2 linked regions of the Teredinibacter turnerae T7901 genome follow. The protein of the gene in region 1 interacts with the protein of each later gene in a pairwise test. Links are inferred from orthologs where the notes say so. Each region holds a gene or a part of one and is shown in the gene's direction. Other genes may lie near its edges.

The links. Proteins that work in one complex are often made in the same cells at the same time.
Region 2: the proteins of dnaE (region 1) and dnaQ interact in binary tests that used the Escherichia coli proteins (3 or more experiments, as listed by UniProt). The link is inferred for Teredinibacter turnerae T7901 from one-to-one orthologs.

Annotation. Positions count from the first base shown.
Region 1 is NC_012997.1:1,127,413-1,133,186, forward strand. Bases 1,000-5,100 are described here. They hold dnaE (DNA polymerase III subunit alpha), read left to right. Parts: upstream 1,000-1,384; coding sequence 1,385-4,900; downstream 4,901-5,100. Other genes in these bases: TERTU_RS04755 (putative transporter), read left to right, coding at 1,000-1,124. Outside these bases: more of TERTU_RS04755, read left to right, coding at 1-999; TERTU_RS04765 (tryptophan halogenase family protein), read right to left, coding at 5,123-5,774. UniProt on the Escherichia coli protein: DNA polymerase III is a complex, multichain enzyme responsible for most of the replicative synthesis in bacteria. This DNA polymerase also exhibits 3' to 5' exonuclease activity. The alpha chain is the DNA polymerase catalytic subunit.
Region 2 is NC_012997.1:2,195,613-2,199,307, forward strand. The notes cover bases 837-3,695. They hold dnaQ (DNA polymerase III subunit epsilon), read left to right. Parts: upstream 837-1,835; coding sequence 1,836-2,555; downstream 2,556-3,695. Other genes in these bases: TERTU_RS09375 (methyltransferase domain-containing protein), read left to right, coding at 837-1,378; rnhA (ribonuclease HI), read left to right, coding at 1,392-1,835; nhaB (sodium/proton antiporter NhaB), read right to left, coding at 2,641-3,695. Outside these bases: gloB (hydroxyacylglutathione hydrolase), read right to left, coding at 1-437; more of TERTU_RS09375, read left to right, coding at 521-836. UniProt on the Escherichia coli protein: DNA polymerase III is a complex, multichain enzyme responsible for most of the replicative synthesis in bacteria. The epsilon subunit contain the editing function and is a proofreading 3'-5' exonuclease.

The DNA of each region.
Region 1 (5,774 bases):
TCTTCCGCGTGAATGTAGACGAGGAAGGGAACGCTTTCGATCAGGGCGCCGGTGGGAAAAAAACCGCTATCGCTTACGCGAATGTGCTTATCGAAAATAAAAATCTCACAGGTTATCCCCTTTCTGAGCTGATGGCGCTGATCGGCGAAGATATCGTGTGTTCGCGATTAAAGTCAGCGGGTGAACTAAAGGTACCATTACCTGACACCATTATTAATGAGGGCGACATTGTTCGGATAGTTGCGCCGAATAAAACCGAGTTAAAAAAAGCCGTTACTATTATCGGGAAAGAAGTTTCCGATACTCTCACCACAAAGGGTACAGGGTTTAGAAGCGATCGTGTGGTGGTTACCAACGAAAAAATGCTCGGTAACAAACTTTCAGAACTAGATATAAAAAACAAGTACAACGTCGTGATCTCCCGGCAAAACCGCGCTGGCGTCGAGCTGGTAGCCAACAAAGATTCGGTACTTCAATTTGGCGACATTCTAAATATTGTCGGAGACTCGGCGGACATCGAAAAGGTCAGTAAATTGCTGGGCAATGTTTCAAGTAAATTGAATCATGTTCAAATGCTGCCAATATTTGTAGGGATTGGTCTCGGCGTGCTTTTAGGTTCCTTGCCAATACACATCTCTGGTTTACCTGCACCACTGAAACTCGGACTGGCAGGCGGACCGCTGATTGTCGCAATCATATTGGCACGGATTGGAAGTATCGGCCGAATTTATTGGTTTATGCCTCCTAGCGCAAACCTGGCTCTGCGAGAAATCGGGATTGTCTTATTTCTTGCGGTGGTGGGTATTAAATCTGGCGCCCACTTTGTCGAAACTCTTGTAGATGGTGATGGACTGAGCTGGATGGCATATGGTGTCGTTATTACATTGGTGCCATTAATCGTGATCGGTGTCGTTGCGCGCTGGCTGATGAACGTTAATTATCTTACTGTGTGTGGTTTGATGGCAGGGTCGATGACTGATCCTCCTGCACTGGCATTCGCCAACGCTATCCACTCTACCAGTGGTGCTTCCGCCCTGGCCTACGCCACTGTGTATCCGTTGGTGATGTGTCTTAGAATTTTATCGCCGCAGATTATAGCCGTTCTACTTTGGGTAACGGTCTAAATACAGTTGCACGAAGAGCATATCTACTAGATTGTTCTTCGTGCACATTTTCTCTTTTTCTCCCACTCATCATCTTCGCCATCAAGTTGTTTGTTTCGCTTCCTCAGTATGGCGTAAAGAGCCTGATGGCCAATCAGTCTGGCCCTAACCCTTTATACTGTCTCTGACCTGACTTACTATACACGGTCGTGCCAAGCTTAACCTGGCGTTCCACACGCTCTGGCCCGTAGTGTGTTCACCTCTAAAGTAACTTGCTCATCATGAATTTTGTCCATCTTAAAGTTCGCACCGAATTCTCACTCGTCGACAGCATTATCCGGGTGAAGCCGCTGCTTCAGCGAGTGCAGGCAGAGGCCATGCCTGCTTGCGGCATCACTGATTTACATAACTTTTTCGGCTTACTGAAGTTTTATCGTGCAGCTCAAGGCTCTGGCATCAAACCTATCTGCGGTGCCGATTTTCGTATCCATAAGGCTGGAGACGACGATCTGCACCCGCCGCTGATTACACTTTATGCGATGAATCTCGCGGGTTATAAAAATATTACCGCCTTAATTTCGCGATCGTTTCAGGAAGGCCAGTCCATGGGCGAGCCGTATATCGATGAGTCTTGGTTGGAACCTCACTCGGAAGGGGTTATCGCGTTATCAGGCGCCAAGTTCGGCGAGATAGGGCAGCTTCTTGTTACCAACAAACTGGATGAAGCCGAGGAGAAGTTGCAACAAATGATGGGGATCTACCGAGATCGCTTCTATCTGGAATTGCAACGTACTGGCCGAGAAAACGACGAACTACATTTGCATCGGGCCGTAGGGCTGGCTGCAAAACTGGATTGCCCTGTAGTAGCGACTAACGATGTGCGATTTCTCGATTCCGATCAGTTTGAGGTACACGAAGCTCGGGTGTGTATCGGAGAGGGACGTACGCTGGACGATCCTCGGCGGGAGCGTCGCTACAGCGATGAACAGTACTTCCGCAGCACCGCAGAAATGTGCGAACTATTTGCCGACATTCCCGAGGCAATTGAGAACACCGTTGAAATTGCACGTCGGTGCAACCTGGATATATTGCTCGGGAAATACTTCTTGCCGGAGTATCCGATCCCTGAAGGGCTTACCGAAAACGAATTTTTCGAAAAAATCTGCCGCGAAGGGCTCGATCTGCGCCTGGAGAGAATATTGGATACGTCCGCGCCGGATTATCTTGAGCGCCGTAAAGTGTATGACGAACGGCTCAAGTTTGAACTGGATATCATCATTCAGATGGGGTTTCCCGGCTACTTTCTTATCGTGATGGATTTCATCCAGTGGGCAAAAGACCACAAGATCCCGGTGGGGCCAGGGCGAGGGTCGGGTGCCGGGTCCTTGGTCGCTTACGTACTGAAAATTACCGACCTGGACCCGCTCCAATACGATCTACTGTTCGAACGATTCCTCAATCCGGAACGGGTTTCGATGCCGGACTTCGACGTTGATTTCTGTATGGAAGACCGCGACAAGGTTATTGGCTATGTTGCCGACAACTACGGTCGTGACGCGGTATCGCAGATCATTACGTTCGGTACTATGGCGGCGAAAGCGGTGGTGAGGGACGTGGCACGTGTGCAAGGTAAATCCTACGGTCTGGCGGATAAACTTTCCAAAATGATTCCGCCGGATGTCGGTATGACGCTCACCAAAGCGTACGAGCAAGAAGAAATATTGCGTGAGTTTCTCCAAAACGACGGAGACGGGCAAGAAATATGGGATATGGCCTTACAGCTTGAGGGGGTTACCCGCAACGTTGGTAAGCACGCGGGTGGGGTGGTGATTGCGCCAACCAAGCTTATTGATTTTGCGCCACTCTATTGCGACGACACGGGCGGTGGTCTGGTAACCCAATTCGATAAGAACGATGTAGAAGACGCAGGGCTGGTTAAATTCGACTTCCTTGGCCTGCGTACACTTACCATTATCGACTGGGCAGTAACAATGATTGACCAGCAGCGTACCCGGCTCGGTGAACCGCCGCTGGATATTTCTGCTATTCCGCTTGACGACCCCACAACATTCGACATGCTGAAGAAGGCTGAGACCACCGCGGTGTTTCAGCTCGAATCGCGAGGGATGAAAGACCTTATCAAGCGGCTGCAGCCAGACAACCTCGAAGATATGATCGCATTGGTGGCGCTGTTCCGGCCTGGGCCATTGCAATCTGGCATGGTGGACGACTTTATTAACCGCAAGCACGGGCGGGCGCAGGTTGCCTACCCGGATGCCAAATACCAGCACACCTCGTTGCAGCCGATACTCGAACCCACATACGGTGTAATCGTTTATCAGGAACAGGTGATGCAGATTGCTCAGGTATTGGCCGGATATACGCTGGGTGGCGCTGACCTGCTCCGGCGGGCGATGGGTAAGAAGAAGCCCGAAGAAATGGCAAAGCAGCGGAGTATTTTTGCGGACGGCGCCAAAGGGCTTGGGATTGACCCCGATCTGGCAATGAAAATTTTCGACTTGGTAGAAAAGTTTGCGGGCTATGGTTTCAACAAGTCTCACTCCGCAGCCTATGCGTTGGTGAGCTACCAAACTGCATGGCTGAAAGCGCACTATCCTGCGCATTTTATGGCGGCGACTATGTCGTCGGATATGGATAAAACCGACAAAGTGGTGACCTTCATTGAAGAGTGTCGCACCATGAAGCTTAATCTTCTGCCGCCAGATGTGAACAGAGGTGAGTTTCAGTTCACGGTCGATGAAGACGCCAATATTATTTATGGTCTGGGCGCTATTAAGGGACTGGGGGAAGGCCCTGTGGAAAGTATTCTGGAGGCGAGGAAAACAGGGCCATTTAAAGACCTATTCGACTTTTGTGCGAGAGTGGACGGCCGGCGCCTTAACAAGCGCGCGCTCGAGGCGTTGGTGCGTAGCGGTGCACTGGATAACCTCGGTCCAGGGAAGGACATCGACTATGATCGAGCGGTTATGCACATCGCAATTGCGGAGGCTGTAAAAGCGGCTGAACAAAAGTCCGCCAACGCTAACGCAGGGATTTCCGATTTATTCGGGGAGGTTGTTCCTGTGTCCGAGGATCGCCAGTCGGTGTACCAGGATTTTCATCGTGTGCGTCGGTGGAGTATGAAAGAACGCCTGAACGGCGAGAAAGAAACTCTGGGACTGTATCTGACCGGGCACCCCATTGACGAATACGATAAAGAGCTGTCAAATTTTGTCTCTTCGCGAATTTTTCATTTAAAAGCTGAAAAAAATAAGCAGACTGTCGCTGGCCTTGTGGTGGCGTTCAGAGTGATGAAAACAAAACGCGGAGACAACATGGCCTTTGTCACCTTGGATGATCGGACTGGACGAATTGAAGTCGCTGTGTTTTCAGATGCTTATAGTGACAATAGGGAGAAGCTGGTAAAAGACGCTCTTTTGGTAATTACCGGCCAAGTGAGCTTCGATGACTATAGCGGTGGCTTGAAAATGCGCGCCGATGAAATCACTGATCTCAATGAAGCTCGCCAAGCCAGTGTGCGCGCTATTAAGCTTCGCTGGCGGAGCGAGGCGCTGCCATTGGATTATGAAAAACAGTTCCGCGAGTTGGTAAAGTCCTATAGTGGCGCGGGGAATTGCGCATTAATTGTTGACTACCAGAAGGCCGGCGTGTCAGCAACTTATACGCTTTCACAGGAATGGAATGTCGCCCCTGGTGACGAACTGGTAGAGAGCTTGAAAATGCTGTATGGCAATAAAAATGTTGAGCTTGTGTATCAATCGGGCGCCACCCACTAGGCGTAGTTGATTCAACTTGATTCTCCCCGAGTCTGAAAACACTGGTAGGGTAGTACTGCGCTTTGCGGCGAAAATCTTGCTCTCAGCGCAGTTGGTTCGGTATTGGAATCCGATGATCCTCATGTCTAGCGCGGCCGAATAGTCTCATTCGGGAGTAAAAACTTTCCGCGTCAGAATGAAATTAGCCAAGACGAGCAGGTCCTAATATCGCCCGACAAAAGATCATACAGGACAATGTTTGTCCAAATACTCCTTGTGCGCGGGTAACCCGGCCGCCATTTTCGACATGAGCCCGCGAACCTCGCTTAGAATGTTGAGCACTTCTTTAAAGTTAGAACCTTCAATCAGCGGATTGTAGAAGTCCGGCACTATACCCATTCCATCAAAAATGGCATGCCAGCTGGATGATTTGAATAAATCCAGATCGTTGCGATAAATACGGCCTTGTGCTTGATAAAGCGCTATTTTCTCTAATAGCGCCCGTGGCACATCCATCGTTTTATTTTTTTGCCAGAATGGGCTGTCACTGCGGCCACTAATGCAGTAGTGAAGAATGATAAAGTCGCGAATATTTTCGTACTCGATAGCCATACGTCTATTGAACTCGTTGGCGATAGCGAGGCTGCACTGGTTATCGGGGTAGAGTTCAAGAAACGATTCTATCCCTTTCAGCGAAAGATAAATGGCTGTCGACTCGAGCGGTTCAAGAAAACCTCCTGCAAATCCAAGTGCCAGACAGTTTTTATTCCACAATTTTTCCCGGCGTCCAGCCTGGAACTGAAAGTGGCGGAGTGAATCCAGCGCGGGGTTTTGCACTAGTTCTAACAGTTTGTTTTCCGCCTGGCTCGGCGTGCAAAACTCGCTGCTGTAGACA
Region 2 (3,695 bases), 1.1 Mb from region 1 along the record:
AGCAACCTCCCGCAGCCAGCGCTGAATAAGGTATCGCCACAAAAAATTGCGGTACTGTTGTTGTGTTCGTCCGCGAGCAGGTAGGCAATGTGTTCCTCTGTGTGGCCGGGAGTGTGCCAAATTTGAAATTTCGCCATACCGTCCCAAAATTCGAGATGGTCACCCTCGGTGAGCGTTTGGGTAACCTGCGGCATCGCGCTTGATTCAGGGCCATAAATGGGACAGGGGAAATGTTCCTGCAGTTCGGGAATGCCGTCGACGTGGTCCCAGTGGCGGTGGGTCAGGAGTATCGCTGTTGCGCTCAACCCTCGCTCTTTGAGTACAGCAATCACTGGTGCTGCCTCACCGGGGTCTATCACCAGAGCGTTATTTCGATGTTCTATTATCCAGACGTAATTGTCGTGGAGCGTTGCCACGGGGAAGGTATTTACGCGCATTTAATCCTCAACTGCTACGAAAATGGTAAGTGAAGGGGTAGACTCTTGCTGCTTCATGATCACCATGTAATGTCAGAGGCTGTATGTTACTGAGTCGTGCTAAACAAATTGTTGGATCCCGGCATAAAGTGCCGCCGCTTCGCCAGAGTTTGGCAGCATTAGCTGCGTGGTATGAAAGCCCATTAGGTCAAGCTGCATTGCAAGAACAGCAGCATATATTGCGCGACGAGCTCAGTTGCCTCTTTGGTTATCATCTCATGGAGTTGAGTATTGTGCCTTACGAGCGGCTGTCAGAACATAGTCGTATCAATCATCGTTTTTCCCTTTCGCCCGTGCATGTGCCCCCTCCACCCTGCGATGACGCCAGTTTGCGAGATGTTCAGGGGTTGTCTGAGCTGGACGCATTACCGCTCGCGGATGAGAGCATCGATGTAACTATTTTGCACCATGTACTCGAATTCTCGCCGAACCCGCATCAGGTACTGAAAGAGGCAGCGCGAGTTACCGTGCCGCGCGGGCACGTGATTATTTTTGCTTTCAACCCATTTTCGCTTGCTGGCTTGATGCAGATGGGCGCGCAGTTTTACAGCAAGCGTCCCATCTGGCAGCGGCGGGCGTTACGCGCTGGCAGAATTCGGGACTGGTTGGAGTTTCTTGATTTTTCGTGTTTGAGTTTGCGCTATTTGGGGCGCAACCTTCCGATCAATCATTCTCGCTATTTGAACAGCAGCCGATTTGTGGATCGTATTTTTAGTCGCTCGATCCCGCTTGGCTCGATGTATTATATTGTTGCGCGCAAAGATAAGGCTGGCCTTCAGCCCATCAAACCGGCCTGGGACAACAGTCGTTTTCTCGGTGTCGCGCCTATACCCAAGCGGTCAATGACCGCCAGAAGCAGTCAGTCTGCGGCGATATTACCATTCAGAAACAGAATTAAATAAACAAGCTAATACATTGAAAAAAATAGAGATATTTACTGATGGGGCCTGTCGAGGCAACCCTGGGCCTGGCGGTTGGGGAGTATTGCTTCGCTACGGTGACAAAGAAAAAACACTTCATGGCGGGGAGCGTGACACCACCAACAATCGAATGGAGTTGCGCGCAGCCATTGAAGGCTTGAGCGCGCTCAAGGAGCCCTGTGAAGTACGCTTGGTGACCGACTCACAATACGTACGCAAAGGCATCACCGAGTGGATAGCTAACTGGAAAAAACGTGGGTGGCGCACTGCAGCAAAAAAACCGGTGATGAACGTGGACCTCTGGCAGGCGCTGGACACGGCATGCGACCAGCACCAGATCACTTGGGAATGGGTCAAAGGTCACAGTGGTCATCGCGAAAACGAGATAGCGGACGAGCTTGCCAACCTGGGTATCGATGAATTGAACGTGAGGCGTTAAGTGAGACAGATCGTATTAGATACAGAAACTACGGGCCTGGAGCCGGAGCAGGGGCACCGTATTATTGAAATCGGTTGTGTTGAGCTGTTCAACCGCAAGCTCACAGGCAAACACTTTCACCAGTACATTCGGCCCGACCGGGAAATTGACGAAGGGGCTATTGAAGTTCACGGAATTACCAATGAATTTCTGGCGGACAAGCCAGTATTTGCGCAAATTGCGGATGATTTTCTGACCTTTATTGGCGATGCGGAACTGGTGATTCACAACGCACCGTTTGACGTCGGCTTTCTGGATCACGAGTTACGCCTCCTGAATCGCGGTTTGGCGCCAATCCGTGAACGCTGCGGTGTGCTAGACACGCTGGTTTACGCACGCAGGAAGCACCCAGGACAGAAGAATAACCTAGACGCTTTGTGCAAACGCTACATGGTCGACAATTCACAGCGTGATTTACATGGCGCTTTGTTGGACGCTGAAATTTTAGCCGATGTGTACCTCGCAATGACGGGCGGTCAAACGGCACTGGCGCTTGGTGGGCAGCAGGGCGATGGCTCTGGTGGCGACGGGGAGGAGCAGATTATCCGGCTATCGGCGGATCGTCCACGGCTAAAGGTCTTGCGTGCAAACGATGAGGAGATTGAAGCGCATAAAGCGAAGTTGGCGACTCTGGATAAGGCTTCGGGTGGCAACTGCTTGTGGCTCCAGCAGGAGCAGTAAGCAGGCTTAGAACGGTTTTTGGGTGTGCAGGAAGCGGTTGCTCCCTGCGCACCCGAGTAGAAATTATTAATGCGTTGTTGGGTGATTAGCCCGCGGCTAGCTGGTATACCGCAATATAGCCGATCACGCTCAGTACAATAGTGTAGGGGAGTGCCATCAACACCATCCGCCCGTAAGACAGCCGGATAAGTGGTGCGAGGGCGGAAGTCAGCAGGAACAAGAATGCGGCCTGGCCATTAGGCGTAGCCACGCTGGGCAGGTTGGTGCCGGTGTTAATTGCCACCGCGAGCAAATCAAAATGCTCGCGGCTGATATCCCCGGCAACAAGCGCGTTTTTCACCTCGGTAATGTATACCGTTGCGACGAATACGTTATCGCTGATCATTGACAAAAGGCCATTGGCAATAAAGAACATTGGCCCCTGCACGCTCTCATCCATGTGCAGCAGCATATGAGTGATTGGCTCAAAAAGATGCTGATCGTGAATAACGGCAACGACCGCAAAGAAAACTACCAGTAGTGCAGTAAAAGGAAGAGCCTCTTCGAACGCGTGACCAATGCGGTGTTCTTCGGTGATACCGTTGAAACTGGTCAGTAAAATAATTACCAGCAGGCCGATAAGGCCGACTTCGGCCAGATGTAACGCCAGCGAAACCATTAGCACAACACCGGCGAGCGCCTGAACAACCAATGCAGCAATGTCTCGATTGGTCCGTTTGCTGGTTTCCTGCTTGTCGAAATCCATCAGAATTGTGCGCACTTTATCCGGCAGCTGGGCGCCGTAACCGAAAATGCCGAGTTTTTCGACAGCGATACAGGTAACCAGCCCGCCGATTAAGGTCGGCATGGATACAGGTGCGACTTGCAAGAAAAACTCGACAAAGTTCCAGTCTGCCTGCTGAGCAATAAGCAGGTTTTGTGGCTCACCAACCAGGGTGCAAACTCCGCCTAAAGCAGTCCCCACCGCGCCGTGCATGATCAAGCTACGCAAAAAACTGCGAAACCCCTCCAGGTCTTCACGATTTGACGAGTCGACTTTGGAGTCATCGGTGTGGTCGTATTGATTGCTGCTCAAACCTCCACCAGATGCGAATTGGTGATAGACCGCGTAAAACCCTACGGCAACGGCTATAAGCACGG